4 regions of the Sphingobacterium sp. 18053 genome follow, and region 4 is predicted to be linked to each of the others. Evidence: riboswitches for the same ligand, from Rfam matches in the RefSeq annotation. Region 4 holds a riboswitch; each other region holds the start of a gene.

The links. A riboswitch is a leader RNA that binds a small molecule or an ion and turns the genes downstream of it on or off. The one in region 4 is predicted to bind S-adenosylmethionine.
Region 1: it holds a riboswitch for S-adenosylmethionine, as region 4 does, so the genes downstream of both, GVK91_RS23930 (5-oxoprolinase) here and metE (5-methyltetrahydropteroyltriglutamate--homocysteine S-methyltransferase) in region 4, are expected to answer to the same signal.
Region 2: it holds a riboswitch for S-adenosylmethionine, as region 4 does, so the genes downstream of both, GVK91_RS18905 (O-acetylhomoserine aminocarboxypropyltransferase/cysteine synthase family protein) here and metE (5-methyltetrahydropteroyltriglutamate--homocysteine S-methyltransferase) in region 4, are expected to answer to the same signal.
Region 3: it holds a riboswitch for S-adenosylmethionine, as region 4 does, so the genes downstream of both, GVK91_RS05690 (methylenetetrahydrofolate reductase) here and metE (5-methyltetrahydropteroyltriglutamate--homocysteine S-methyltransferase) in region 4, are expected to answer to the same signal.

The regions. Positions count from the first base shown of each region.
Region 1 is NZ_CACSJW010000011.1:101,696-109,667, reverse strand. It holds gene GVK91_RS23935 (RagB/SusD family nutrient uptake outer membrane protein) at 1-1,013, shown strand, start outside; gene GVK91_RS23930 (5-oxoprolinase) at 1,112-1,375, opposite strand; SAM-I-IV-variant riboswitch at 1,442-1,535, opposite strand; gene GVK91_RS23925 (DUF3050 domain-containing protein) at 1,746-2,516, shown strand; gene GVK91_RS23920 (TolC family protein) at 2,781-4,058, shown strand; gene GVK91_RS23915 (HlyD family secretion protein) at 4,058-5,119, shown strand; gene GVK91_RS23910 (beta-carotene 15,15'-monooxygenase) at 5,119-6,696, shown strand; gene GVK91_RS23905 (TolC family protein) at 6,693-7,972, opposite strand, start outside.
Region 2 is NZ_CACSJW010000008.1:79,902-87,873, forward strand. It holds gene GVK91_RS18890 (glutamine synthetase III) at 1-480, shown strand, start outside; gene GVK91_RS18895 (TonB-dependent receptor) at 587-3,037, opposite strand; gene GVK91_RS18900 (FUSC family membrane protein) at 3,381-5,408, shown strand; SAM riboswitch class I at 5,591-5,703, shown strand; gene GVK91_RS18905 (O-acetylhomoserine aminocarboxypropyltransferase/cysteine synthase family protein) at 5,959-7,269, shown strand; gene metX (homoserine O-acetyltransferase) at 7,302-7,972, shown strand, end outside.
Region 3 is NZ_CACSJW010000002.1:419,277-427,248, forward strand. It holds gene GVK91_RS05680 (OmpW family protein) at 1-132, shown strand, start outside; gene GVK91_RS05685 (DUF2723 domain-containing protein) at 279-3,308, opposite strand; gene GVK91_RS05690 (methylenetetrahydrofolate reductase) at 3,556-4,512, opposite strand; SAM riboswitch class I at 4,583-4,685, opposite strand; gene GVK91_RS05695 (hypothetical protein) at 4,904-5,755, opposite strand; gene rimM (ribosome maturation factor RimM) at 5,859-6,383, opposite strand; gene GVK91_RS05705 (30S ribosomal protein S16) at 6,503-7,024, opposite strand; gene GVK91_RS05710 (exodeoxyribonuclease V subunit beta) at 7,383-7,972, shown strand, end outside.
Region 4 is NZ_CACSJW010000010.1:132,832-140,803, reverse strand. It holds gene GVK91_RS22620 (helix-turn-helix domain-containing protein) at 1-367, opposite strand, end outside; gene GVK91_RS22615 (hypothetical protein) at 790-1,320, shown strand; gene metE (5-methyltetrahydropteroyltriglutamate--homocysteine S-methyltransferase) at 1,421-3,733, opposite strand; SAM riboswitch class I at 3,812-3,915, opposite strand; gene GVK91_RS22605 (response regulator transcription factor) at 4,100-4,789, opposite strand; gene GVK91_RS22600 (sensor histidine kinase KdpD) at 4,892-6,724, opposite strand; gene GVK91_RS22595 (hypothetical protein) at 7,106-7,435, shown strand; gene pyk (pyruvate kinase) at 7,483-7,972, opposite strand, start outside.

The sequences.
Region 1 (7,972 bases), on a different contig from region 4:
AGCGTCAGCCAAAGGAAACTGCAGAGAATATTCTAAAACAGATTCGGGCCGATCTGGATTTTGGGATCGCCAACTTAGCGGCTAAACCTTATTTCAATAATGGGGGGCATGCGACCGCAAGTTCAGCAAAAGCCTTGAAAGCACGGGTTTTACTGTTTGCGGCTTATGGCGACAAAGGGGTGCCCGATTTAGCAATTTTGAAAGAGGTAAAAGACTTATGCACCGATGTCATGAAAGAGTATACTCTGAGTACAGCTTTTGAAAATGTCTTTCGCGATGCAACACAGAAGAACAATACCGAGATTATCTTTTCGGTCAATTTTCTGGCACCGAATAATACAGCCCCCTGGGACATGTATTTAGGCGATTGGATCGCTGCTTCACCTTTACAAAACCTGGTGGATACCTATGAATGCAAAGATGGTCTGCCTTATGGTGAATCACCCTTGACTGACCGAGCTAATCCCTTCAAAGATAGGGATCCGCGCTTGAGCAAAACAATTTTCGTGGATCATCCCGACTTTGGCGGCGGTAAGATCCATACACCGTCCAATCCGCGGCCTACAGGTTATGGGGTGTTGAAATTTTTGGATCCGGCCAACTTACCTTTTGGCTTTTCAACATTGAGCCAACAGGATGCGGTTGTACTGCGGTTTGGGGAGGTGTTATTGATGTATGCCGAAGCACAAAATGAAATTGCCGGACCAGATCCATCGGTTTACGATGCCATGAATACTCTGAGGAGCCGCGTTCAGATGCCCGGGTTTCCTGCCGGTTATACCAAGGAAAAAATGCGCAACCGTATCCGCCACGAAAGAAGGGTTGAACTTGCTTTCGAAGGACTACGGCATTACGACCTGATTCGTTGGCATATCGCAGGCGAAGTACTCAATGCGGTCAAAGACAGTAAAGTGCCCTATCATTTTGAAGACAAATTTTACCGCTGGCCATTACCACAAACAGAAATTGAGAAAAGCGCAGGTGTGTTAATTCAGAATCCAAACTATAAATAATAAGATTATTGCCTTCTTTTAAATCGGCAATTTCCTAAACCAACCACAGCAGCGCGCACGAAGTCCTTTCGATGCGCGCTTTTTTTTGTCGATAACGATTACTGTAAAGGAATCAGGACATTCTGTTCCAAGCGTACAGGGACATGCTTCACCGAGGTAAAACCGTCTTCCTTGGAAATGATGTTGGAAAGATCCAGTCCTCTTTTGGAGAACGTACTGATCAAAGCTGTTCTAAAGGTTGCCTTGGCTGAACCCCAGCCTTGTCCTAAGATGGTGTCATTGTTGAGCTGTATCAGTTCATCTGTTGAGTAATAACTGAATTTTTCCAGTAAGTGTTGGTAAAGATTTGTTGTAGTAGCCATACAATTTAAAAATTTAAAGGATTAAACCATAAACTGTATCCAGATCTTGTTGGGAAAATAATCGTTCTGCGACGTTTATTTTGGTCGAAACCCGTATTAATTTACCACCGCGGTGCCTGCACTCGGTTGGTATTGCATCATGCAATTCTGAATACTCTACAAATATAGTAGATTATTTTTTATAATTAAAAATATTTTTGTTTTTAAGGGTAAATGAACGTTAGCAACAGGAATAGGGAGGTCAAAAGCGAGGCGCGTTGTTGGCTGTGATTTGGTTATGAAGCGGATAGCTGGGCGAAAAATTTATCATGTTACTGTAATCTCATCGAAAATACTTTTAAAAATAGAGATAAGACAATACTTTTGCGCCATGAATAGAATTGCGGAAATTAACGAATACATTGCTGCCGAACGCGAGGTATTATTGCAACACCCTTTGTATCGTAAGATCAAAACGATCAAGAATCTACGTTCTTTTACAGAAGGGCATGTGTACGCTGTATGGGATTTTATGTCTTTACTAAAAGCTTTACAGATTAAATTGACCTGTACGACTTTACCTTGGTTTGCGAGTGAGCATCCATCAACACGCTATCTAATCAACGAAATTGTATTGGCTGAGGAGTCGGATGAATATATTGATGGCCGCCGTTTGAGCCATTTTGAGATGTATCTGGACGCCATGGATGCCATGGGTGCCGACCTTCATCTGGTCAACAAATTTATTGCTCACGCCAAAAAATCGAGTAACATATTCGATGTCATTGCAACGACCACATTGGACAAGCGGATCAAAGACTTTTTGAATTTTACATTCGAAGTGATTGCTGAGGGCGAGGTGCATAAAATTGCTGCTGCATTTACATTTGGACGCGAAGATCTTATCCCGGGAATGTTTACCTCTATTTTGGAAGAAATTAAAACAAATTTCCCTACAGCCAATCTGGATAGCTTTATCTATTATTTTCAACGTCATATTGACCTTGATGGCGATGAGCACGGGCCTTTGGCGATGCAGATGATCACAGATCTCGGGAAGGACGATGAGGTTAAATGGACAGAAATGAAAGAGATCAGTAAAATTGCGCTACAAAAAAGAATACAGTTGTGGAATGCAATAGAAGATTCCTTATACGGATAATCTATTATTATACCGTCGAGAAAGGCCTTTCAAATCATGATTTGAAAGGTCTTTTTTATGTGCTGTAAAAAAGGATATTGTAAGGGCTTCTTGGCAGATATTGGTCTTTTTGTTTGAATTGATGAAAAAATGTCTTTTTTCCATAACATATTGGCGTTTGTGAAGAAATCCAAGTTCCAATAAGTGTCTAAGTTTGCTACGCAAAAAAATTACATAGCACACGTGAACTTTTTTCCTCCCTATTGGGCAAAAGGAATACTAACCATGGGATTGTTAGTATTCGCTATTTCGGACACCTTCGCCCTCGATTCTTTGCACATGTCCCTGAAAGACATGATCGACAAAGCGCTACAGAACAGTAAATACATCGAGCAGTCCTATTTGCAGCTCAAAGAAACTGAGGTGGCAGTACAGCAGCAACGCATGGAGTTGCTGCCCAAAATTTCCGCCAGAGCTTCTGCTAGTTATGCGAGTAATATGCCTGTGTATGACCAGGGGCTTTTAAATAAACCTTCCCAGCATGATATCATTCATTACTTGTACGATAGCGGCCTGGATTTTTATCTGAACCTCTACAATGGGCATCGGGACCTGATGAAAATTGAGTCCAAAAAATTGGAAAATGAGCTGGCCAGAATCGATTGGAAGAATGCCGCAGCGCAGACGAAATTGGAGGTTTGCAATCTTTTTTTGGATTTGGAACTGTCGTATAGTAACCGATCTTTAATTGAGCAGGATATTGCTGATCAACGGGTACAGCTCAAAGAGATTGAGCATCTGTATAAGGCGGGCGTGGTATTACACAGTGACGTCTTGCGTATTTCGTTAGAGCTTTCGAAGCGGGAACTGTTGCTCGTGCAGATCGGTCATGATATTCAGGCTGCAAATCAGAAGCTGCAGCTTATTGGCGGTATTACAGCGGAGATTGTGCCCCTGCCCGAGCAGTTTCAAGTGGAAAGCCCCAGCTATGAAGCGCTTGTTGCCGAAGCGCGAAGCCATGCTTTTTCCCTCCTAAAATCCGAACAGGAAGTGGTTTTGAAGAAGTTGTCGGTCAAACAGGCGCGATCAAATTATCTTCCTGAGTTGGGGTTGACCAGTACATTCACCTTTGCCAATCCACAGGTCTTCTTGTATCCCTATAATCCCAGCTGGTATAATCTGAGTATCACAGGACTCAAATTAAACATACCGATCTCGGCTATCTATCTCAATAAAAACGTGGTGCGCGGAGCACAGATCGCATTGGATCGACAAGAGGTAAAACACCGTCATGAAGAGGAGATTCTGGAAAATCAGCTGTTACAGGCCCTGTTGGATTATCAATTGGCTATTAAGCAGCAGGACGTCTGTCAAAACAATAAGGCGTTGGCGCAGGAAAATGCACGGATTATAAAAAACAGGTATTTTAAATCATCGGCTTTGATTACAGATCTCTTGGATGCTGATATGCAATACCTAAAAACACTTTTTGATCTTGAAACCGCACATATTGCGATACAGAAACACTATTATTTTATCGAATTTTTGAAGGGTACTATCTAATGAAACCTAAATCACGAAGAACAGTTGTGGAGGCACAACTCACTCGAATTACCAACTGGTTGGCTGGAATTGTCTTGTTGGCCTTGTTGTTATGGGGCGCTCAAGCATTATGGATGCGACTGCGGTATACCTACACAAATGATGCACAGGTAACGCAGTATATCAATCCCATTGTTTCTCGGGTAGGAGGATATGTGGTTTCTGTGCATTATCACGATCATCAATTGGTTAAACGGGGTGATACCTTGTTGCTTATAGATAATAAGGAATATAAATATGAGGCTGATCAGGTAGCGGCATCCGTCAATAAGGAAGCTGCAGAGATCAATGTTCTTCATAGTCAAAAGGAAATTCTTCAGGCGGAACATGAATCTTTACGCACTTCAATTGCTGCCGGGGAGGCTCGGGTAACCAAGCAACAGTTGGAATATGATCGATATAATTATTTGTTTCAGGAAAAGTCTGCAACGGCACAGCAACTGGAGGATGTAAAAGCGACGTTGGATGTGTATAAGAGTGAGCTGGCTTCGTTAAAGCATAAATTACAGGCTTCACAGGAACGTGTGCATGATGTGGATATGAAAAAAGGTGTGGTCGATGCCGAACGTGTTCGTTTGACGGCAGCTGTCGGCCGCAAACGGCTTGATGTCGGCTATACCGTTATTCGCGCACCTTACGATGGGCAGATTGGCAAACGCACGATTGAAAAAGGTCAAATGATAAGTGCTGGCGAAGTTTTAGGCTTTATCGTCAATAGAGAAACCCCAACCTGGGTAACCGCTAATTTTAAGGAAACGCAACTCCGTTATTTGCATCTTGGCAATAGGGTTGAGGTGGTTGCTGATGCGTATCCGGATCAAAAATTTTATGGAAAAATTATTTCCATCTCCCCGGCTACAGGATCTGCATTCTCCCTTTTGCCGCCAGATAATGCAACGGGCAACTTTGTGAAGATTGTACAACGCGTACCTGTGCGCATCGAGCTGGATAAGCAAAGGGGAGCCCAACAGCTTCTTTCGGGAATGAATGTGAATGTGTCGGTATCAAAAAAGCAGAAATAGTGAAAGGAATTTTTAAAGAATGGGTGCCGGAGTGGTTGATCAAGCTTATCCTGTTTAGCAGCTTGATGCCGAGTATGGTCTTATTTTTCCTGCCAGGTGCAAATACAAATGTCACCGCTGGATTTTACGGTGCCCAACCCAGTGATGTCCAGTTCCTGATCATTTTGTTTTACGCTGGTTTTGTTGGATTCTACGTTTTAGAACGACGCTTTTTTTTATACTTTCCCATCAAGCAGTACTACATTATTTTTAATCTTCTACAGCTATTGAATTGCTTTTTGATGTACAGCATCACCGATATCAGCTGGGTATATGGCCTGCGCTTTTTCCAAGGGATGTTGTTTGCTTCTGCCGTAAACTTATCGATCTCCATGATATTCTCACGGTTGAAAAGCGATCGGGCTAAGGAAGTAAGTTATGCTGTCTTTTTTTGCATGTTACTCTGCAGCTCCCCATTTAATACTTTCGTCACGGCTGAATTTATCGATTCATTCAATTTTGATCAGCTCTATCTATACGCTGCCTTATCATTTGTACCGGGTTTATTGTTGATTATGCTGTCGATGCGCTCTATACGGCATATACGGCCTTACCCTTTGTTTTCATTAGACTGGGCAAGCTGCATTTTCTATAGTCTTGTGATTGTCAGTTTTGGCTATTTAATGGTGTATGGACAAGAAGTTTATTGGTTTAACGATCAGCATATGCTGATCATATTCGGGGTAGGTCTAGCGTTGCTTATTCTTTTTATTGTTCGGCAAATGGTGCTCAGGCGTGTGTATGTTCATTTGGCGATTTTTAAAAACAGGAACTTTCTCTTGGGCTTATTGATTTTGTACATGATGTATATCGAGCGCTTCTCCTTGACCATCTCAAATCAATATCTCGTACAGGTTATTCAACTTGATCCTATTCATTTGTCCTATATCCAGTGGTTTAATATTGCTGGTATTGTCGCTGGTGTTCTAGGTTCATTGTATTGGATGCTTGGGCAACGCCCCGTAAAATGGATCTGGATTTCGGGCTATTGTTGCTTGCTGCTGTTTCACCAATGGATGTTTTTCTCCTTTGAGGGGCAGGGTAATGATGCGCATTTTTGGATACCCTTAGTTTTACATGGACTCGGAGTAGGGCTTATTATGGTACCCACCATCTTATTTTGCATTACCAGTGTCAGCCCTCAATTGGGGGCTTCTGCGGCTGCGGTCTGTCTTGCTATCCGATACCTGGGCTACACGAGCAGTATCGGTTTACAGAATTTTTTCAAGTTGTTTGAATATGCCCAGCACCAGCAGGTTTTTAGGGACCAAACGGAAGTGGGCAATCCCTTATTTCGGGAGTACCTGCAGCAGGAATCTGTCAGCATCTTGCAGCATGGACTGCAGTATAAGGAACATACAGCTGCCTTAAAGCTCGTTGCTGAGCGGGTCAAGATCCAATCCTTTGTGCGCTATGCCATGGATTATTATGAGATCATGTCCATGATCAGTATCAGCATACTTTTGCTGATACTGATCTCGCCTTCCTTGAAAAGCATATATAAGAAACTAGGAAAAAACAGAATTTCTCCAGCTTAGATCTCCTGAATATCCCATATCCCGGCTGTACGTTGGAGTTCGACCAAGGCGATCGCATAATTGTAACGGGCTTCATAATAGCTAAGCTGTGTTTCATTGTAGGTCCGTTGGGCATTTAAAACTTCCAGTAGGGATGTTTCGCCTCTTTTATAGCTGTAAACCTTTCCTTCCAAAATTGCTTTTGCTTCCGATAGCATAGCACGATCAAATAGCTGTACCTGTTTTTGAGCGGCCTGGTAGGAGAGGAACGCTTGCGTAACTTCGATCTGAATGCGTAGAAGCACGTCCTGATAGGTAATCTCATCCTGATCGATCTTAAATTTTGTGGCTTTAAGATCGCCTATTTTAAAATTCGAGAACTTTAGCGGAATTGAAATACCTGCATTTATAGCCGTAAACTGAGGCGTTGGGGCAGTTTCATTTCGTGCTTCTCCATTATGAGTGACGCCAAATGAAAGTCCGAGGTCTACTACCCGGTTGGCCTGAGCCAATTGGAGCAGACGCTGTGAAAGCTGTTTGTTTTGCAGGGCGACTTTTAGATCGCTGCGGTCATTTTGGGCTACTCGGACCAGTTCATCTAAGCGGTATGCCCGGTCCAAATGATCGAAAGCATCTGGGGGTACTGCCGTTGTCGTAAGGGAGTTGTCTGCCATAAATAAGGAAAGGTTTACAAGGGCGGATTTCCAGGTTGCTTCTGTTGCCAGCAACGTATTGTGCATATTGGCGGCCTCCAATTTAGATTGGCGGAAATCTATTTCAGGGATGCTCCCCAATTTATAACGGATACTATCCGATGTGGCCAATTGCCTAAGTTGCTGATAGGAATTTTGGTTTATTTTCACCAATAATGCCTGCTGTTTTGCTGTTAAAAATGCGAGTGTAGCGTCGGCACGTAAATTTCGGAAATAGTCTGCTAGCAATAAACGGGTTACCTCGGCTTCATCTTTGGCCAGGTTTATCCGGGCTTTTCGCTTAGCCCCCAATTCCAGTGTCCATGCAATTCCCGCATTATAGCCCCGCCCCAGTTGTTTTGTACGTTCACTATTATCAAAAATGCCCATGCTAAATTCAGGGTCAGGAAACACCCTGGCGCTAATGATATTGGCTTCAGCAATGCTGAGGTTGAATTTTTCGGCGGCGTAGCCCAAATTATTTTTAGCGACTGTATGTATAAATTTTGAATAATCGAGTTGCTGACCTGTCGCTTCTGACACGCTGCTATTCCTATCCTGAGCGATTGCTGTATGGTATAGCGCGAGTATAAAAAGAAAAAAGG
Region 2 (7,972 bases), on a different contig from region 4:
GAAGAATCTTTAGCCCTGTTTGAATCACTAGGTATTTATACCAAACGTGAATCAGAAGCTCGCCACGAAATCTTGCTTGAAAACTTCTATAAAAAATTACAAATTGAGGCACGTGTCATCGAAGAGATGGTTAACAACCAAATTGCTCCTGCATGTTTCATTTATCAAAACGAATTGATTGAAAATGTCAAAGGATTAAAAGACCTTGGTCTAGCGCAGGCAGCATTCAGCTCTCAATTGAACTTTGTAGAACGTATTTCAACACACGTAAATACCATCTTGGAGCAAGCTGAAGCAATGCGTCAGGAACGTAAAAAAGCAAACCAAATTGATGACGTACGTGAAAGATCAATCGCTTACGATGAATCGGTTAAACCATATTTCGATGTGATCCGTTATCATGTCAACAAATTGGAGAAAATTGTTGATGACAAAAAATGGCCTCTTCCAAAATTGAGAGAGATCTTATTTTTAAGTTAAGATAACTTCCCTGAAACAAAAAGAGCCTGCGATATCGCAGGCTCTTTTTGTTTCAGGGAAACGTTCGTCATCTCTCGCTCCATATTTCCCCTTACAACAGTAGCTCCTATTTTTTTAACCGATTATCTTCATCATTATTACCAGCCTTCTTATTGACTGACTTAATATTCATATTACCAAAACGATAAGAAACAGACAATCGGATAACCCGACTATCATATCCATTTCGTATACGATAGTATCCATTTTCCTGATAACTCGACAATCTGCGCTGACCTCTTGTATTCAACATATCATTTACAGCCAACTTTACATTCAATTTTTTGTCAAGAAATGTTTTTCCAGCACCTAGATCGATACCATAGTAAGACTGAAAACTAAATACCCCATACACTGCTGGCGAAAAATAATTGGCTGTCAGCTCCAGATTTGTTGTTTCCCCAATTCGGATATCATGATTGGAACTTACCTGGAACGATAACTTTTCCAATTGGCGTTGCGCTCCGGAATGCTCATCAAAACTAAACTTATTATAAAAAGCGCTGGCATTGTTAGAAATACTCCACCATTTAAAAAGCTTAACTGGTATATTGACATTCATGTTGTAATAATCAAAGTAAGCCAGATTTCTATCTGTCTGTGCAATAGCTTTGGTCTCCGAATTGCTTTCTATGACCTGAGTGATGGCATCATTGGTCCTCTTGTAGCCCAAACTCAATAAATAGCGATCTTTAAAGGTATAATTTACTTCATACGAATTGGTATATTGTGGATTTAAATAAGGGTTGCCATACTGATACGTGTATTGATCCAAATAATACACAAAGGGATTCAATGACCCATAATCAGGACGGTCAATACGTCTGCTATAACTCGCACCAAGCTTGTGATCATCATTAATCTGTTGCTGTACAAATATTGATGGGAAAAAATCGGTATAGGTACGTTTTGTTTGTTGCCCAAGCGTCACCGAGTTTCCTAGGGAGCTTGTATTTTCAACACGCAGTCCAGTTTGTACCGAAAACTTTCCGAATGATTTATTTAGGCTGAAATAAGCTGCAGCTATATTTTCATTATACAAAAACTGATTACTTTGACCATTATTTTGCACAAACTCGCCTTGCTGATCCTGATCTTCGTATAACAAATTATTATCTGTTTTTACACGGCTATATTTTAAGCCCGCCTCAAATTTTGTCGTTTTATTAAAAGGATGCACAAAATCGGTTTTAAAAATCAAAATTTTGGTCTTAGAAAGCATATCATTCCGGAAAATATTCGGTGATTTAAATTCTTCCCAATTTGCGTCAAAAAAACGGTTTCCAACAGTGCTATTGTCATTATTTTTCGAATATGAATAATCCCCATTAACGGCCAATTCAGTCCCTAAGGTATCAAATGTTTTTTTGTAGTTAAGATTATAAGTGAGGTAATGGTATTTAAAATCTGACAAATTGCTTCCTACTACAATCGAATCAAGCTTTCCTTTTTGAGAGGCGATCAGATTGCTTCCCTCGCGTGTTGAATGGCCATTACTTACGTTACCGTTAACCACAAATCCAATGACCTCCTGTTTCCCTAGGTTAAAATCTGCCGCAAATTTGAAATTATGGCCTCGATAGCGGAATTTCGAATAAGAATCCGAATTGAAAAAAGTCGTCCCGGTTTTGGTATCTACAGCCCTATCGATATTTAAATCATTAAAGCCTAAGGCATTTGCGTAGTTATAAGAAGAAAATAAGTTCACCCAACTGTTACGATGGTTTACTAGAAAGCCACCATCCGCCTTTGTATATTTACCCTGCCCTAAATTGAGGTTTAAACTAACATTACTTCCAAATTGCGTATTTTTCTTTGTCTTAATATTAATAATTCCTGCATTCCCTGCTGCATCGTATTTTGCGGGTGGATTGGTGAGCACCTCGATCGAAGCTATTGCATTGGAAGCTGTATTTTCCAATAATCGCGATACTTCATCTGCAGAAAGATAAGTAGGCTTACCATCAATCATGATAATCACATTACTTTTTCCACGTAGATTGATCTTTTTATTGTCTAAAGTTACCCCTGGAACCTTTTGCAGGAGTTCCAATGCGTTATTCCCTGTTGCCAAAATACTGTTTTCAACATTGAGGACAACTTTATCAAGATGACTTTCAATCAATGGTTTCTTACCGATCACCTGTGCCTCACTCAGCACTTTACTTTCCACCTGTAAACGAATCGTATCCAGCACCTTGAGATCTCCCACACTTAGGACCATTTCAGCAGAACGATAAACAGCATACCCTACCGTGGACACCTGTAAGCTATACTTGCCCTCGGGGATCGCAGACAACACAATTTCTCCATTTTCGTTGGATAAAGTTCCTTTTAACAAGATATCATTGGGCTTACGAAACAGTGAAATATTTGCAGCTACAATAGGCTGATTGTCTTGTCCAACAACGACTGTACGTAATTCCCCTCCGTCAGACTGTGCTGAAACGGGTCCGGCAATAGAAAACAGGAATAAAATAAGAGAAAATAAGAGCAATTTAATTTTTTGTGGTTTCATAATGTAATTTCTTTAGGCTATCGATTAGATAGTCAACTTCATAATAATGACAACAAACCTCGTGTATTCATTACACGTTGACCAGTAGAAATAGATAGATCGTCCGATTCACTCGGTAGACAACCAAATAACATCGGTAAACCATATCCTTCACTGATCGATGCTAAAGCCGGTAAAATCATCCCAGCTAATCTTGAATCTCCAAAAAGCACAGCGCAAGAAAAGCACATCGAATCAAAATAAAAATTCAAAAAATAAACTAAAATCAAAACAAATAAATTGTATACAAAAAATATTAAGCATAATATTTGTATTTTTGCACAGAAAATTAGTAAACTGATTAATGAGCACTGTATCATTGAAGAAAAGATTCTACCGTATTTATATCCTTATGATACGATTTATGCATGGCGAGCATTCTGGAGACGCATTACGTAATGTTTCCATCAGCATCTTGCCAAGTTTGGCGATCTATTTATTGGGAGCGCAAGCGAGCACGGCTATTGGAATCGGTGTCGGATCGTTGTTAACAACACTCACAGATCCTCCTGGAAACAGAAAAGATAAACTTTCTTCTGCTCTCGTATGTATTCCCACCTTCTTTGTTGCATCATTGTTTACAGCGATTGTATTTCCCTATCATTGGCCCTTGGTTATATTGCTAGCAGCGGCCGGTTTTATATGTACGTTATACGGTATTTTTGGGGCTCGCTATGCTGCAATTGGAAACATGACATTGATTCTCATGAGTTTTGTGATCGGAATGGCCCCGCAACACCCTTTTGCGGTTAGTTTACAGATTACAACAGGTTCCATTATATACTACTTTTTTAGCCTTTTACAAGCCTATATACAACCTTATCGCTCGCTAAAACATGCGATGGCCAATGGTTTTCATGGATTGTCCCAATTTCTATTGATACGATCACAGTCTTACGATCCCAATATTCCTTTGAATATAACGTACAGTCGCGTAGGCAAAATTCATGGCCTGATCAGCGAACAACAGGAACAAATCAGGTCTCTTCTTTTTCGAGAAAAAAAAATCATAAGTCAACAGTGGCATAAAAGCAATTATTGGCTCAGTCAGGTTTATGGGTTAATTGACCTTCATGAGTTAATTATTGCACTTGATCACGACTATGATGCGATTCGCAAAAATCTTGCAGACACGGGCAGCCTCCCTTTAATTCGTCACACAATCAAATTATTAGCTTTAGAAATTGATAGCTTTTCACAACCTAACAAGAGGTTTCGGTATGCGCATCAATTATATCACAATAACTTTAAAATTAATGCCCTCTTACAGGATTTAAAAGAAATTCAAGAACAGCAGACCGGTCAAGCAAAAAGTATATTATGTTCGATCATAAGCAACATCGAAGCAATTATTGAAGTACTCAACCGAATTCAGGTAGCTTTTTATCAAAATCAGGAAATTCAGGATAAGATTGACAGCAGTGAGTACCAGCAATTTATCAATCGACCTTTGCGCAATCTTGCTGATCTAAAAAGTAAACTCCATCTGAATAACCCGCTTTTTCGATTTGCCGTTCGGATGGCTCTTCTTTTTGGAACAGGCGCATTGATCGGTATTTTATTTTTGGATTTTAAATATACCTATTGGATCTTACTGACGATCGCTATTGTTGCCAGACCAGCATTTTCAATGACAAAAAAGCGTAATATAGAGCGTATTGTAGGCACATTCTCGGGTATAATAGTTGGTATATTCTGCTTAATTTCTATTCATTTTCTCCCAGCTCTCCTTACCATAGCTGCATTAGGTCTTTTCGGATTCTTTTTGTTCAACCGATCTAATTATATGGTCAGTGTCATCTTTATTACCTTGGGAATTGTGATTGCGCTCAATTTGTTCGAAGGCAATATCAATCTCATTTTAGGCAGCCGAATACTTTTCACACTCATTGGAGCATTCTTGGCTATAGCAGGTTATTTCTTGATACCTGTACGCCAAAGCACAGGCATGGTTCAGCTGGCAAAAGAGGTATCCCTTTACAACGAGCATTATTTCCAAACCATCAATAACCGTCTGTCGGACGAGAAACAAAGTTCTTTTGATATACGACTGGCTCGCAAAAAAGCGCAGACTGCCATGGCCCTGTTTTCAGACGCTATCAATCAAATGAAAAAAGAACCCGAGCATAAATGGATAGATTGGTCGCATATCCACCATTTTCAGGCACTCTCTTATCAGGTCAACTCCCATTTGGTGGGGCTTTCGTTATCGTTAAGCAAAAAGACGAATCGCCACCTAGCGTATGATATCCATAGTAGAATTGATGCACTTAAACCTCTTTTAACAGATTTAAATCAAATTGCGGAACGGATCAACTTAAAGAAATCATAATACCCGATTGACAGTTATTTATCCGGTTTCATCCGACGATATGCGATCCCGATCGGTATGTTATTCAAAATTCCTTTAACTAAAAAATAGCTTTTCTTTTGCTTTAATAAAAAAAGAGTTTATATTTGTGTCGTCTTCGAAAGAAGATTTCTAATCAACACCTCCCTTAATCAGTAGGTCTTGATTTATAAAGAAGTGGCGAGAGACTGGCTCAATGACCCACTGGCAACCTTCAATTTGTTTGAAAAGGTGCCAATTCCTGTCCAAAACAATATCGTTTTGGAGCATATAAATGACATAAGACAATGATTATTAAACTACTGAAGTCCATTAAAAATTCAGGTTCAACACAAGTGAACCACACGATAAGCGAAAGTGTAAGTCATCGTACAACTGTATTGATGCGAATGCGTATGCATATGCACTTCCATGCTTGTTAAAAATCATTTCCTTTTTCTTGGATAAAGATTTAACAGACCCTTCAACGAGGTGTGTATGCTTCTCTTTTTACTTAGCAATTTCTTTTTGAACCCTTAAAATCTGATATATTATGTCTTCAAACAAAAATTTAAAATTCGAAACTCTTCAGGTTCACGCTGGCCAAGTCGCTGATCCTACTACGGGATCTAGAGCAGTTCCTATATATCAAACAACATCTTTTGTATTTGAAAATGCCGAACACGGCGCAAACTTATTTGCATTAAAGCAGTTCGGCAATATCTATACACGGATTATGAATCCTACTACGGATGTTTTCGAACAACGTATTGCGGCACTGGAAGGTGGAGTCGCAGCTGTTGCTGTTGCATCTGGCCAGGCAGCACAGTTTATAGCTTTAAATAATATCTTGGAAAGTGGTGACAATTTTGTTGCCGGATCCAACTTATACGGCGGTACATTTAACCAGTTTAAAGTTTCTTTTAAACGCCTGGGCATCGAAGCTCGATTTGCAACGGACGCCGAGGCAGATAAAATTGAAGCCCTCATTGATGATAAAACAAAGGCCATCTATGTTGAAACAATTGGAAACCCAAGTTTCAATATTCCAGACTTTGAGAAAATTGCTGCCGTAGCAAAAAAATATGACTTACCATTAATCGTCGATAATACTTTTGGAGCTGGGGGTTATTTATTTAAACCTTTGGAGTACGGTGCGAATGTGGTTGTTGAATCGGCTACTAAATGGATCGGTGGACATGGCACAAGCATTGGCGGTGTCATCGTCGACGGCGGAAACTACAATTGGGGCAATGGAAAATACCCTCAATTTTCCGAACCATCTGAAGGCTATCATGGCTTAGTTTTTTCCGAAGTTTTCGGTGAAGGCGGACCGTTTGGAAATATTCAATTTGCCATTCGGGCACGTGTGGAAGGGCTTCGGGATTTCGGGCCAGCACTCTCCCCTTTCAATTCATTCTTATTATTACAAGGGCTTGAAACGCTGTCTTTACGGGTGCAACGCCATGTAGATAACACTTTAGAGGTAGCTAAATGGCTTGAGGCGCATCCACAGGTAGAAAAAGTAAACTATCCGGGCTTAAAAAGCTCTCCGAGCTTCGCTAACGCACAAAAATACCTTAAAAATGGCTATGGTGCGGTGCTTTCTTTCCAGCTCAAGGGTGACGCAGCACAGAAGGCCAATAGCTTTATCGACAGCTTAGAATTGATCAGTCACTTGGCCAATGTCGGTGATACGAAGTCATTGATTATCCATCCAGCAGCGACTACTCACCAACAATTGAGTGATGAAGATCAAGCCAATGCTGGAGTGTTCAAAGGTTTATTACGCCTTTCTGTAGGAATAGAACATATTGATGACATCAAAGCTGATTTACAACAAGCTTTTGATAAAATTAAATAATCAGATTTTTTCGGCTTAAACTTAAACGTAAAATGAGTAAGCATATTTATCTGCACCCGGAGCCTTTTGTATTTGAAAATGGAAGAGAGCTTACTGATTTACAAATCAGTTATGAAACATTTGGCAAACCCAACGCAGATCGCAGTAATGTGATCTGGGTTTGCCATGCACTTACGGCTAATGCAGATGTACTGGATTGGTGGTCCGGTCTTTTTGGAACAGGTGAATTATTTGATTCAAACGATTATTATATTATCTGCGCCAATGTCATAGGATCAGCATATAATAGCAGTAATCCGCTATCTGTAAACCCAGCTACTGGACAGCCTTACTACCTATCTTTTCCTGAATTTACAGTAAGGGATTTGGTCAATGCACATCAATTTCTTGCAGACCACCTGGATATCAAACAAATAGAGATCCTTATTGGCGGCTCATTGGGCGGTCAACAAGCATTGGAATGGGCCGTATCGCACAGTATAGCCATCAACCATCTAATCGTCGTTGGAACAAATGCCGTCCATTCACCATGGGGTATTGCATTCAATGAAAGTCAACGTCTTGCCATTACAACTGATCGAACCTTTTACGCCAATCATCCCGATGGCGGAGCTAAGGGTTTAAAAGTTGCACGCGCTATGGCACTGTTGTCTTACCGCAACTATACAACGTATGCCAACACACAAAAGGAGGATGATAACGA
Region 3 (7,972 bases), on a different contig from region 4:
GATGCGAAGTATATTCTTTTAAAAACAGATGTCAATGTTGATGCATCAAATCTTGCACCTAACTTATCCATACCGGCAAAAGTTGACATCAATCCCTTCCTGCTCGGCTTTGGAGTCGGCATGAAATTCTAATCATTTGGCTCATTCCCTATCCTATATGTATCGAGGCCTCTTCCAATATTTTAGAAGAGGCCTCATCTGGTTTTTTTACCTCAAGTATAGCAGTCAATTTACCGTTTAGGCAGACCGCGTAAATTTGGTTCAGTGCGTCATCAAAATTATTCTACTCCGTACCAATTTTGATATTGCTGTCTCAAGCGCTCAACACGTGCCAATCGCTTGGTATCTTTTGCTTCCAATAAAATAGCCTTATACCGGTCTACAGAGTCCAAACCGGTCTGAATATCATTCCACTCGAAGCTCAGGTTTTTCTTATCCGACACCAACTGATGTAGATACTCCATATTTTCAGCCACATAATCAAGGTTTCGGTCCATCATCCTGTTGGCTAGCTGAGGTTGTCCCGAACGATATAGACTGTCGATAATATCGGCATAATTGATGGCATCCGACATCGCATATACGCGATCTGGTAATTGATCGTATGCTTTTTTTGCTACTTCCCCAGCTTGTTTGACCTGACCATTGGCCAAGAGCATCCGGGCGGCTTTTCCAAATATATCACGGGCGTACATACTTGTAAAGCGAAACGAATCTGTATCTAAATACTGTGCATTTTTAACATTGCCCCAATGATACGTATGCATAATATTGTTATATAATGCTTCCATGTTAACTAGCCCGGCCTGCTCATTTCGTTTTCCTGTCGACTGATCTGTAGCAGCGACGGGCATCAATCGGGAAGTAAAGCCTTCATTGACCAGGTATTTATCCAGGCCCAATTTAATGTCACTTGGCAGCATGTTCGAAAAATATATTGGTCTGTCCCAATGGTTATTTTCAAGCACCGATAACAAGGTTAGATCCGCCCTGGTCAGATGATCATTCGGAATTTCCCATTCCATTGCAGAAACAATAGCACTCTGAAAATAAGCCGGAACCGCTTTTTTCTTAACCACCTCCTCTTTATCAATGCGCAATTGGACCTTCTTGGAAGGGAAATAGTTTTCCATATCACCGGAATTCAACTGAACTTTATACTCGGGATCATCCGATGTGACAAACTGTAATAGTTGCTGTATATCTACCGCATTGTCAAGTTGTCTATCCACAAAAGGGATATAATCACGAACGCCTTTTTTTGTCTTTTCAGCTGGGATCGTCACGGGAAGACCTGCCGCTTGATACGTCGGCTGCTTGGCCTGTTGCATATACCAGTCGCCAGTCAGATAACTTAATACCACAACCCGAACATCCGGACGTACTCCTTCCACTTCTTGCAAATACCAAACAGGAAATGTATCATGATCTCCATAGGTAAATAGAATAGCATTTGGAGCACAGGATTCTAAATAATTACGTGCCATATCCCTTGCCAGCGATTTTTCAGAACGATTATGATCATCCCAATTTTGATGGGCCAAAATAATGGGACCGCCCAATAAAGCGAAAGAAATACCTGTCGCTAACGCATACCGTGTTTGTACAAAACGATTGAGAAACCGAACAAATGCTATTGCTCCCAATCCGATCCAGATCGCAAACGCATAAAAAGATCCTACGTAAGCATAATCTCGTTCCCGAGGTTGCATGGGAGTTTGGTTGAGATAAACAACGATCGCTATTCCCGTAAACACAAACAGTAAGGTCAAGACCAAGGTATAAGGTTTATTGTTTCGATACAACCAGATCGCTCCGGCTATTCCCAATAGCAATGGAAGGAAAAAATAGGTATTCCGGCTCGGGTCATGCTTCTGTGATTGGGATATTTTATCTTGCCCTCCTAAACGCCAATTATCCAATGGTTTAATCCCCGACAACCAGTTGCCGTCACTATAGGTCCCATACCCTTGCCTGTCATTCTGTCTACCGACAAAATTCCACAAGAAATATCGGGTGTACATATCGCCCAGTTGAAAATTAAAAAAGAACTTAAAATTATCCGAGAATTGTGGCTGCTGCCCCTCCTTCAAATTGAGGTAACTCCTATAATAAGCCTGATGGGCTCCATCTTGACTATATATGCGGGGAAAGAAGGTTTCCTTATCAAACGTATACTTATCGACCTGACTAAAAGGAATATACCCTGATTCATCTTTGCGATAACCGGTTTTACTCTCTACACCAACGACTTGTGAATCATAGTTGGGTCCTTTGAGTAAAGGCTCCCGGATATATTGCTCCCGGCTCAGATAACCCAAAAAAGAAAACACATTGTCCGGCGCATTATTGTTTAACGAGGGATTCGCTTTTCCACGGATCAAAACCATGGTATAGGAGCTATACCCAAATAGAATAAAACAAAAAACCAGCAACCCGGTATGCAGTGTGTATTGCCGCTTTTTATAAGAATAATATAGCCCATAAATGAGGAAGCTCCCCAACAGCAGACAAAAGAAGAAGATGCCTGAGCCAAAGCCCAAACCTAGCGAGTTTACAAACAAGAGGTCTACCTTAGCTGCGAGACCGACCAACCATTGAATAATTCCCCACAAAACGGCCCCCAAGATCAGCACTCCTACCAAGAAAGCTTTTACTGTACCTTTCGCATTAACCTGCCCTGCTCTCCTGAAATAGACAACCATCGCTATAGCCGGGATTGCCAACAGATTTAATAGGTGCACTCCGATTGAAAGGCCCATAACAAAAGCAATAAAAACCAGCCAACGATCGCTACCTTCTTCATCTTCACGCACTTCCCACTTTAAAATTGCCCAAAAAACAATCGCTGTACACAATGAAGACATCGCATATACCTCAGATTCAACAGCCGAATACCAGAATGAATCACTGAAGCAGAAAGCCATTGCACCAACTAAACCCGCAGCAAAAATTTGGAAATAATTCGATAATTGAACTTTCTCTTGCCTGTTGAGTATCCTTTTGGCAATTGCTGTTATCGTCCAGAATAAAAATGTAACAGTAAGCCCACTGCAGATTGCGGATCCAATATTCATCCAATAGGCAATTTTACCTGCATTACCAAAAGCCAGGTTGGAAAATATATTCTGAATAAGAAGAAATAATGGTGCTCCCGGTTGGTGTGCCACTTCTAGCTTGTAGGCACAGGCAATAAATTCACCACAATCCCACCAGCTTACCGTCTTTTCAACGGTGGCGATATATACACATGTAGCAATTAGTCCGCAAGCAAAGCCGAGTAGAGAATTTAATCTAGTGTACTTCATAAGGTCAATTTGGTCTATTGTTAAAATCCTTTTTAGCACTTTAAGTTAAAAAGTTATCCTGACTCCAATAAGTTAATTAACACTATTTAACACAAGTATCTGACTATAAACAGGCTACTCAACCCTGAATATAGAGACCGACCTAAACCACACTATCGAAATTATGGACTTATTTCGGGCTTTCACAACCAATATTACAATAAAAAAAGGAAGCTTATTGGCTCCCTTTTCGTATTATTTTTATGAGTTAGGCTAGTTTTTCAACAATTTTCTTTGTTGGACCAGGATTACTCATCGTATAGAAATGTAATACCGGAGCGCCAAATTTAATCAGCTCCTGACATTGTTGCACCAACCACTCCTCACCGACTTGTCTGACGTCGGCATTCGTTTTACATGCTGAAACAGCATCGCTCAGTTCCTCCGGAATATCTAAATGAAATATCCTTGGTAAGGTCACCAACTGCTTTTTCGTTGTCAATGGTTTTAATCCTGGAATAATAGGCACATGGATTCCATTGTCTCTACATTTTGTTACAAACTCTTTGTATTTCTCAACATTAAAGAACATCTGAGTCACAATAAACTCTGCTCCCATATCGACTTTTTGTTTCAGATATTTAAAATCAGTATTGAAATTTGGCGATTCAAAATGCTTTTCGGGATATCCCGCTACTCCGATGCAAAAATCAGTCTTTTCCGATGTGATAATGTCTTCATGCAGATACTTTCCTTTATTCATATCAGTTACCTGTTCCAATAGGTCTGTTGCAAAAGCATGTCCACCATCGCTCGGTATGAAATCGGCATCGCCTTTACGTGCATCTCCCCGCAATACCAAGACGTTATCTATCCCCAGGAAGTTCAAATCGATCAGGGCATTTTCAGTTTCCTCTTTTGTAAAACCACCACATATCAAATGGGGCACCGCATCTACTTTATATTTATTCATGATTGCAGCACATATCGCCACTGTCCCAGGACGTTTACGATAGGAAACGCGTTCCAGTAATCCACTCGCATGCTCTTTATAGATATAATCTTCCCGATGGTAGGTTACGTCGATAAAAGGAGGTTTAAACTCCATCAGTTCATCCATGGTTTTAAAAATACTTTGGATGCCCTGCCCTTTCGCCGGTGGCAATAGCTCAAAAGAAAACAATGTTTTTCCTTTGGCATTCTGGATATGATCGATAATCTTCATTAAAAAACTGTTTTTAGTTTGGTTGGCTTACATCGAAACGCACAAGTCGAGGAATCGTTTATCTACATGTAACTTATCTTTCCCACATGGAGTAGGGTAGAATTTAGCACCTTGAACAATACAGGTTGCTAAGGCTTCAACGGGTCTAGTCCCTCGGCCTTTCTCTATAAGCGTTGCTAATATCGTTTTAAAAAATCAAAAGACAAAAATATTTTTTCGAAAAGGCAAAAATAGCGGCAAAAAGACTGCAATAAATGCGGCTTCAGGTTTATTCCCAGTCAACAACAGGAATTTACGCTCCACCAAAAGTAAAAGACTTAAAAAAACAGATAAAATTAACGATCGAGGATCATCGACAGCGAAGAGATTGACTATGCCACAACAGGATTGGCTAAAGATTCGCTGCCAGGGAATTCCGTAGATTTTTGAGATAAAATGTGATCAATAAGAGTCCTGTAACATGGTACTCCTCTTTCGATCCAAATTTAAAACCATCAAATAAATATTGATAGGCGACTAATGCATTTTTTTCGTTGTAAAATAATTCCTTCCAAGAATCGGGAACATCTGCCCATGCCTTGAGCACAATGCCATTCTCAGCATAAATAATGGGTGATTCAACACCATCCATTCGATAATCGTGATGTGTACCAGAACTTGATATGTGTTGGAAATAAGCGATAGAATAATCTACAAAATTCAATGCCCTAGCTTTTATCTCCTTTTCACTTTCTGATTTTACAGGGGCATTTCGCCATAGATTCACTTGGCTATCAAATTTGCTGGGGGTCTCCCGGATAGGGGTTTTATCTAACGCAAAGTTGATATAAAGTCTTTCGCTAGTGGGTATACGTGCTGAGCTAAACTGTGAAAAATCACCTCTCAGCTGAACAAAATCGCTTTTTACCTTAATAATATCTAATGCGAGGCTACCTTTTTTCTCATCGGTCAATTCTAATCGATCGCCGTTGAATCTATACTTACCGAAGAGTAAGATATCATCGATCGCCATGACAAACTTGTCTTTATCATGGAGAGAGAGAAAGGACCGATATATCGTAGGATCATTACCATAGGTATCTGCCTCGACATTTTGGGGTGATTCTCTTTTTACTTTATGATACTCTTCATTTGAATAGCCCAATATCATTTGGTAATTGCCTTCAGGAAAGTCCTTTTTCTTCCCAAAGAAAGCACAAGAAGACAACGAGAATACGAATAGCAGCAGTAATAACGGTTTCAAAATCAATCAATAATTATGGCCAGTAATAATATACAGACCAAGATAAGAAATTACTGCAATAGTTCGTATACTGCTATTTATTTGAATAAGCTCGGGGATATGCTTATTCTTTATAAAGATCCACCAAGCCTTCTGGCAATTCAACTTCAATGATCTCCTCTTCGCCATCGATTCCTAAGATCAAATCATCAGACAACGGGAACATCAGTTCTTTACCGTCCATATTTACCGAGGCGACAAATTGTTGTGGAAATTCCTGGACATCTGTTATTTGCCCCAGTTCACCATGGTTTTCATCAATCACTAAAAAACCGATTAAATCAGTATATCTAAAATCATCTGGATCGCGCTCGGGCATCTTATCATTGGAAAGATATAGCTTTTTACGGACAAGTACTTGAGCCTTATCGATATGATCCACATCCTCAAATGTCACATACGCTGTACTATTTTTTTGAAATTTAATGGTATCAACAAAATAAGGAACAAGCTTTTTGTTCACTTCCACAAAGACAACATCGATATTCAAACTCTCGTATTCCTCGAATTCAAAAAACAGTTGTACTTCTCCTTTAAGACCTCTTGTTTTACTGATGTAACCGATGTAAAAGCTTTGATCAATAGTCATATATTTCGTATTTAGCGATTAGCTGTGAGACATGATTTGGCAAACCATTAGCCTATTGGCTGTTTCAAAAAAAGCCGGCTCAAGATTGAGTCGGCTTTCTCGAATACTTTATGAAAGAATTAACCTTCAGTTTCTTCTGATGCAGGAGCTTCAGTCTCCTCAGCAGCAGTTTCTTCCGCTACAGGAGCATTTTTAGCAGCTACAGCAGCAGCTTTTTCTTCTTTTTTCTTAGCTTCAGCAGCTAAAGCAGCTTTTCTAGTTTCAGCTTTAGTTTGTGCTAAACCATCTTTTTTACCAGTGATTCTTGCATCATTAGCTTCAGTCCAAGCTGTAAATTTAGCTTCAGCAGCAGCTTCATCAAAAGCACCTTTTTTCACACCACCTTGCAAGTGTTTTTTGTAAAGAACACCTTTGTAAGAAAGGATAGCGCGAGCAGTGTCAGTTGGTTGAGCACCTTTATTCATCCAATCCAAAGCTTTTTCAAAATCCAAAACGATAGTTGCTGGATTTGTGTTTGGGTTGTAAGAACCAATACGTTCGATGAATTTACCGTCACGTGGAGCGCGAGAATCCGCTACGACTACGTGGTAAAAAGGACGTCCTTTTTTACCGTGTCTTTGCAATCTGATTTTAGTTGCCATTTTTTAATTTTATTTTATGTATTCAACATATCCCCCGAGCTTCATACTAGAGGGGATGCAAAGATAGTTATTTTTTTTTAATCATCATTATAATTTAATAAAACTTCACTGAAAACGACAGGGTTAGCTCTTATCAACAAGCTCTTTCAACCGTAACACCTACCCCTTAGACCTTCGTCTTTTCTTGCTTCCATACAGCAGCTACAACAAACTTTTCAAAATCAAGGCACAAAACAGCTCCTTTATTCAAAAGGATATCTTTACCAAATGTAAACAGGATGAACCGTTTGGGTACAGTACCTTCGAAATAGTCATCGACATTTTTGCCAATTCACTTTTTACTTTCTACCTTCATTCTATGAAATCTGTTGCGCCATTAAAAATACTAAAAGCTTCAGCCGGTTCGGGAAAAACCTTTAGCTTGACTTTACACTATCTCACACTCCTACTCTCCAACGAGAATAGCTATAAGGAGATTTTGGCGGTGACATTCACCAATAAGGCAACCGCCGAGATGAAGGAACGCATCCTCTCGGTGCTCCATGGCTTGGCAACAGGCAATCGTACCCCTAAAATTGAAGATTTCAGAAAGCTTTTACTCCAGCAGCAGCCAGATTGGAATCCGCATCTGGTACAAGAGAAAGCTTTTCGGGTTTATCGACGTATACTACATGACTACAGTCATTTTACCATAAGTACAATTGATGGTTTTTCCCAAAAAGTCATTCGCGCATTTACGTATGAACTCAATCTTGATGCTGCTTATAAGATTGAAATGAATGTCAATAAAGTGAAAAATGACCTGACAGTCATGCTTAATCAATTGCTGGATGAACGACCCGATCTACTGGATTGGATTATCGCTTATGCGGAAAAGAAAATAGCAAAAAATGAAAATTGGAACTACCGCCAACAATTAATGGGTTTGGCAAGTCTTATTTTCTCTGA
Region 4 (7,972 bases):
TTTTTAGGTGTTTACTGTATAAGGCGTCTTTGTTTTGCTTTGTATAGCCCATAATTGCTGGGACCAATAATCCTAATAACGGATTGACCAAAAAGGTGAGCGATGCTAAATATAGCGCTTTAATACTTCCTGTTTGATTGTTGTCGATACTGATTTGATTTACATTTGGCATAATGAGTTGTTCTAAAGGTATTTCCAAGATTTGACTGATCTGTTTGAGACTAAATCCACTGATTTCTTCAGTGCCTTTTTCGATGCGTTGCACTGTTCTTAGCGATACACCCGCCTGATCGGCGAGTTCCTGCTGCGTTAGTCCCTTACGTTTTCTTGATAGTTTGATTAATTGATTAGCTGATTGACTTTCCATAGTCCAAAGATGGGGAAATAGTCGTTGAATTTCAGCGAAATTGATGCGACAATAATATGCCAATATCGTGCTGTAAGATATAACGGATTAATAATCAAAAGTTTTTGGGAATTTGGTAAATATTTTGAATCTTTGCAATTTAATAGAGTAATTAATAAAAACGGAAGAATATGTTTGTAATATCAGAAAATCCCGCTTCGTCCACAGAGAAGATTCTCGGGAATATTCTTCGGAATACGGCCCTTTCCTAATCTTCTTTCTTAATACGTTAAGTAACCTATGTTGATATTGGCTAAAACTTGGCTCTCTAAATGGTGGTCCACTGTTCCAATATGCTTAGCTTATTATGGAGTTTTAAAAATCCAGTTACTTTCAAGGTTATTGTGAAAGCTGGATATGAATGTTATGTTTTAGAAAATTTTATGAATTCAGTAAATAAATATGTCCTTCAGGCACTGGATAATTATCCTATGTATTTGGAGGAGACCATGGAATCCTTATCCTATGCACTGTCTTATGATGAGTCTAATACAATGGCGCTATGTTTGATGGGAAGAGTTCATGCCGAACAGCTATTGGACTATGAGCAGGCAAAAAGGTATTTCCAGGAAGCTTTGGTGCATAATGTACAGGCATTGGAAGTATATCCTTATTTCATTCAGACATTGATTGATATGGGGGATTATGAAGCTGCAAAAAAGACGATTAAATTTGCTTTGACACTTCCGGCGATGCCCTTGACAGGGATTTGGATCAAGAAAGCACTTCTATTTGAAAAATTAAGAAAATACAAAAAGGCATTGAAGGCGTTAAAGATGGCAAAACTTGAAAATGTTGATCTTGATTTTTCGTCAAGCCTGAAGTCGATTGAAGATCGGATTAAAGGGAAACAGGAAATTAAGAACGGGAGAGAAAAGGAAAATAAGAAAGAAAAGAAGAACACCCGAAAATAGTCTCACACTATCCCGATAACAGTTTTTGTTTCGAACCAAGGTCCGATAAAGAAGCCCTAGATGAAATTTCATCTAGGGCTTTATCAATATAGTTTAAGAATTATTCTGCTCTTAAGATTTTCGCAGCCTCAACCATCGACTCTAAAGCCGCTTTGGTTTCTGGCCAAGCACGAGTTTTTAAACCACAGTCAGGGTTAACCCAAAGCTGTTCTGCTGGAACTACTGCTTTTGCTTTACGCAATAGATCTACCATCTCATCTTTGCTTGGAACACGTGGTGAGTGAATGTCATAGACACCTGGACCAATATCATTTGGATATTTGAAATCACCGGCGAAAGCATTCAACAATTTCATTTGAGAACGTGAAGTCTCAATCGTGATGACGTCAGCATCCATTGCAGCGATATCTTCGATTACATTATTGAACTCAGAGTAACACATGTGTGTGTGAATCTGTGTATCGTCTTCTACATTTGATGAAGAAACACGGAAAGCACGTACTGCCCAGTTCAAGTAATCTTTTTGATCAGCTTTACGTAGCGGCAATCCTTCACGGATAGCTGGTTCATCGATTTGTATGATTTTGATACCTGCTTTTTCCAACGCTTGTACTTCATCCAAGATCGCCAATGCAATTTGGTAAGTCGTTGTTGAACGCGGTTGATCGTTACGTACGAAAGACCATTGTAAGATAGTAACCGGACCAGTCAACATACCTTTAACCGGACGGTTAGTCAATGATTGCGCGTATGAAGACCAACGGACAGTCATATCTTCAGGACGGTATACATCACCATAGATAATTGGAGGTTTTACACAACGTGAACCGTAAGATTGTACCCAGCCGTTTTGTGTGAAAGCGTAACCAGCCAATTGTTCACCGAAGTATTCAACCATGTCGTTACGTTCGAATTCGCCGTGTACTAATACGTCGATATCTAATTGCTCTTGAAGACGGATTGTGTTCTCAGTTTCTTCTGCGATTGCTTTATCATATTCTGCCTGCGTGATAGCACCTTTTTTCAAGTCTGCTCTCCATTTACGAACATCTTTCGTTTGTGGGAATGAACCAATAGTTGTAGTAGGGAATGCCGGCAAGTTGAATTTCGCTTGTTGCGCTGCTTTACGGTCAGCAAATGCTGAAGTACGTTTTGCATCGTTATCAGTGATATTGCTTGTACGTGTTTTAACCTCTGGTTTGTGGATCAATGGAGAAGTACGACGACTTTCAGCAGCAGCTTTGTTAGCTTCGAAGCGTTTTGCTGTTTCAGCATCAACTTCACCTTCCGCTAGTACGGCTAAGTCTTTTACCTCAGCTAATTTTTGTTTAGCAAATGCTAACCAGTTTTTTACTTCAGCTGGTAGCGATTGCTCATTGTGCTCATTGTCTAAGTCAAAAGGAACGTGCAACAATGATGAAGAAGGAGCTACCCATACACGGTCTTTTCCTAATGCATCAACAGCCTGTTTGATTTTAACCAATGATTTTTCGTAATCATTTTTCCAGATGTTACGGCCTTCAACAATACCCAAAGATAATGTTAATGAAGCAGGAACTTTAGCTAGTACCGTATCCAATTGGTTTTCACCGCGTACCAGATCTAAATGTAAAGCATGGATAGGTAGGTTAACTGCGATATCTTCGTTGTCTTTTAAAGCTTCGAAGTAAGTAGTCGCGATTAATTTGATATTTTTTGCTGCTGCAGCTAATTTTTCGAAAGTAGGTTGATATAAAGCTTTTACTTTAGCATCTAAATCCAATGCTAAGAAAGGCTCGTCAATCTGAACATATTGGGCACCAGCCTCAGCTAGTTTAGCTAATATTTGCTCATATACTGGAACAAGTTTATCCAATAAATCGATGCGGTCGAAGCCAGCTTCTTTTTCTTTACCGATCAAAAGGTAAGTGATAGGACCTAGTAGAACTGGTTTAGTATCGATGCCCAATGATTTTGCTTCGTTATATTCATTTAAGAATTTTTCGGACGTCAATTTGAATTCTTGATCTTTTGTGAATTCTGGCACCATATAGTGGTAGTTGGTATCCAACCACTTGGTCATTTCCATTGCAGTCACGTCGATTCCTTCTTGTTGGAAACCACGCGCCATGGCAAAATATAGATCTAAGCTGTAATTGTTGTCTACTTTATTCAATAAAGAATGGTAACGAGCAGGAATTGCACCAACAGTAAGGGTTAAATCCAATACTTGATCGTAAAAAGAGAAATCATTGGAAGGGATCAAATCTATTCCAGCATCTTTTTGTGTTTTCCAATTGCCTTCACGAATTTTTTTTGCGGTGTCCAATAATTCCTCAACAGAAGATTTTTTAGCCCAATAGGCCTCATTGGCTTTTTTCAATTCGCGGAACGCGCCCACACGAGGGTAACCTAAATTGTTAGTCAATAACATAATGAATGTTTTTAATATTTCTTTTTCAACTATATTTCTTGCTAGAGAGAGAAGGACACACTAGAATTCGGTGACTTCGGCTTATCATTCCCATATCAAGTAGGGTAGAATTTAGCACCTTGTCAAGGGACAGGTTGCTAAGGCTTCATCGGGTCTATTCCCTCTGCCTTTCTCTATAAGCGACGCTAAGTTAGAACATTTCTTTTTGAAATGCAAATTTTTTATAAAAGTGCATCAATTTTTTATATTCTACTAAGGATAAAATTGTTTTGTTCTTTTCTTTTCATCCGTGATTTAGTGTATGCCATGTTTCAATACGTTGTGGCATAAAAAATGGGGAATGACTGTTTCTCATTCCCCATTCTTTTAGCTCACCAAAAGTTTGTAACCTTTTCCGTGCACATTGACAATTTCAACCTTACTATCTTCTTTTAGATATTTACGAAGTTTACTGAGAAATACATCCATACTTCTACCCGTAAAGTAGTTGTCATCATGCCATATTTTTAATAAAGCTTCTTCCCGGGTCAGCACATCATTTTTCTTTAAACAAAGCAAACGTAGTAGTTCCGCTTCTTTGGTGGATAGTTTTTGCATCTGTCCTTTGTAAGAAATTTGCTGACTTGTATAATCAAAGAAATAATCACCAATTTCAAATTTATCAGCAACCACTTCCTCTTCTTTGTCTCGAACACTGCGCTTCAGCAAAGCATTGATGCGGAGCAATAATTCCTCCACTCGAAAAGGCTTTGTGATATAATCATCTCCCCCTAATTCAAAGGCTTCGGTTTTATCTTCCATCATCCCCTTTGCTGTGGCAAAGATAATAGGAACAGTGTTGTTTGTTTTTCTGATTTCACGTCCAACTGTAAATCCGTCCTTTTTTGGCATCATGACATCGAAAATACAGAGGTCGTAGTTATTTTTTTTGAATTGAGAAATCGCTTCATCTCCATCCGTGCATAATGTGACGTCAAATTTTCCCTTTAATTCGAGATAGTCTTTTAAAAGATCCCCCAAATTAGGATCATCTTCTGCTAATAATATCTTTTGCATAATGATTATATTAATTTTCACCAATGTCCCTTGATGCTGATAAATCAGCTTTCCTCAACCTTTGAAATTTTTTAAAGAGGAAATATACAAAAAAGGAACGTTTTATTTTTTAATAGGCAAAATTACTTCAAAGGTCGTGCCCTTATCTTTTTCACTTTTAACTGTAATTTTTCCGTTCAGCCTTCTCAGGATGTCCTGTACATAACTTAAGCCAAGACCAAATCCTTTGACATTATGAACATTTCCAGTTGGAATACGGTAGAACTGGTCGAAAATCTTTTGCAGGTGATCCCGGCTCATCCCAATACCGTTGTCGGCAATAGTGACGACAATGGTATCGCCAACATTTTTTGAATTGATGTTGACATGTAAATCTCCTTTGCTGTACTTGATGGCATTATCCAATAAATTGTAAAATACATTCGAAAAATGTAACTCATCACCGATGACAATATCCTTTGTCGCTGCAAGATCTATACTGAATTTTCCGCCGATATTCTGCATGCGTAGCTGCATACTGTCCGTTACTGCAGAAACAAGATCATTGATGCTTACTTCTACCTGGTCGAGTTTTAGCGTTTCTTTTTCTAGTCTTGCCAAATCGAGTACACGTTCAATATGATTTCCGAGTCTAACATTTTCGTCGTAGATGATATTAGCCAATTTCTGAACGCGCTTGTGGTCGGCATTGATGTCTGGATCTTTAAGTGACTCACTAGCAATCATAATTGTTGCAACAGGTGTTTTAAACTCATGCGTCATGTTGTTGATGAAATCTGTTTTCATTTCCGAAACTTTCTTTTGTCTGAAGATGATAATCAGTGTATAAGCAAAACAACCCACCAACAAGAAAAGTAGTGCCAGCATAGGTAGTAACAGATAGCCCATATTATCTGCGATTATTGCCTTTTTATTGGGGAAATAGATTGTTAATTTCCCTGGCGCAGCACCGATATCACCTTTAAAAAGTGCGGTCGAGTATTTTGTTGTATTTGTTGGGTTATTTAAAGCGGCTTCGTTTAAAATATTATTCAGTAATATATTGTTTGTACTCCATATTTCAATATTAAAAGGAGCTTTAATGTCGCGTTGAGCCAACTCTTCTTTGATAAGTTCTTGGACGATGATAACATTCAATCGATCTTTTAACGGACGTTTAGCCAGCTCCATTCCAATAGCAACATCTTCGATGTAGTCTGCTTTTTTGCCCCCCAGCATGGCAACGGAATCGTATACATTAAAACCACTCCAAGCATTTTTTCTGTTGAGAATATCCAATCTTTTTTCCAAATCAGAAATTGTTTTTGCAAGTTTCGTGTTCTCTCTAGGTGGTAATGTGGCTACCCTGAATTTTGTCTGTTGATTGACCAGTGGGTCCATAAGGGGGATAACAAACCGTGTGCTATCGTCTTTTCCACTAATCTGATCATCTACCTTTGATGCATTTAACATGATAAAAGCCTGTACCAGATTATCGTCGGTAAGCTCATTTGAAACAGAAAATTTGATGAATTTCTGGTACTCCGGTCTTTTGATGTATGTTTCGTAAAAAGAATTCTTGATTTCAATTACATTTGGATACAATGCGCGTAATTGGTCTTCTTGCTCTTTAAAGTTTGAGAAAACAACATGCTGTTTGTTTTTTAATTCTTCAATTCTATACTGTATTTCGAGTTGCTCGGCCAAAAGACGTTGTTTGGCTTGTTCCTGCTTGGATTTTTCAATATTACGTTCCTGTTGAACTTTAGCAAAGTCGACCACTTCCCGTCGTTCAAGCTTTCCGGCAACAGCTGTAATCGCAGCATTGACGGACTCATCAAATAATTGGGATTTTTGACGATAGGAATCTCTCAGAAAATAGAATTGCATAGCCAATACCCCAATTAGAGCTAGAGACATCAGTCCAATGATTAATACAATGCTATTTTTCTTCATTAGAATTGGGTATTAAATAAATGTATTTTGAATATATAACAAAGTTTATAGCACTCAGTTTATTTACCATTTGCGTATCCATCCCTTATACCATGTGAGTGGCCATTTAAGGTCCGGTAGCTCATATTTTCTTAAATTGTTACAAATATAAAGATGCTAATGTGTTTTGATGCTGTTTTAACAATGTTTAACAGCAATCTGTTTAAATATAGGTGCTGTTGTTTGTAAATTAGTGAATAGAAATGAATTATGTGCTGAATTGGTCTATTTGATAAATTTAATCTACGCGGTCGAGTCTGGCTGCTGTAGAAGTGAATAAGCCGAGTATAACGTGTTCATTGGTGCAAATGAGTGCAGATACTCTTTAACAACTATATAGAGATGAAAAGTTATGTATTATTATTGGTATTATCTTCCATAGGGACCATTGCTTTGGGGCAGGTGAAGGTAAAGCCGCAGATTCCTTTAATGGAGGAAAAAGAATCAAAGATGCCTGTCCTAAAATTGGATTCTTCAGATGAAAAATATCATATGCCCATTAAGAAGCCAAATCGTGTGGATGGTTTAGCTCCGATGCCAGGAACAGAAAAAATGCCCAAAGGTGATGAGAAAGAAAACAATCTTCCGTTTAGGCGCTTGAATGATTCGTTAAAGGTGAAGGACTTTAAATTAAAAATCGACTCCTTGTATCCAAACAAGCAAAAAAAATAGCGTTCTATCTAGAACACTATTTTTTTTGCTTTAATCCTTATTGTCCATTATAGCTGGGAAACACGGATTGTATTTGTTTTACCTTTTTCGATTAACGGCGTCGAAGCTGTATTGATAATGATAGATCCAGGTTTAACGTAGTTATTTTTTACAATAAATTTGTTAACATCATGGATAGATCCATCCGTGCTTTCGAACTTGTCGTAGATAAATGTTTTTACTCCCCAAAGTAGGCTGAGTTGTTTCAGCAATTTTTGTGTTCCTGTGAAAACTAAGATATCTACATTTGGTCTATAACTTGTAATTTCAAACGCTGTTGCTCCAGATGATGTTAATACCGCAATTGCTGATGCATTTGTTTTTTGAGCAAGGTAAACTGAAGAAGCACAAATCGCGTCCGGAATAAGTGTTCCGTCGTGGATTTCACTAACTTTCTCATTATAATAAGGATAAGAAGTTTGTTCCACGTGGATAATGATTTTGCTCATTGTTTCGATAACGATTTCAGGGAATTCACCAACTGAAGTCTCGCCACTT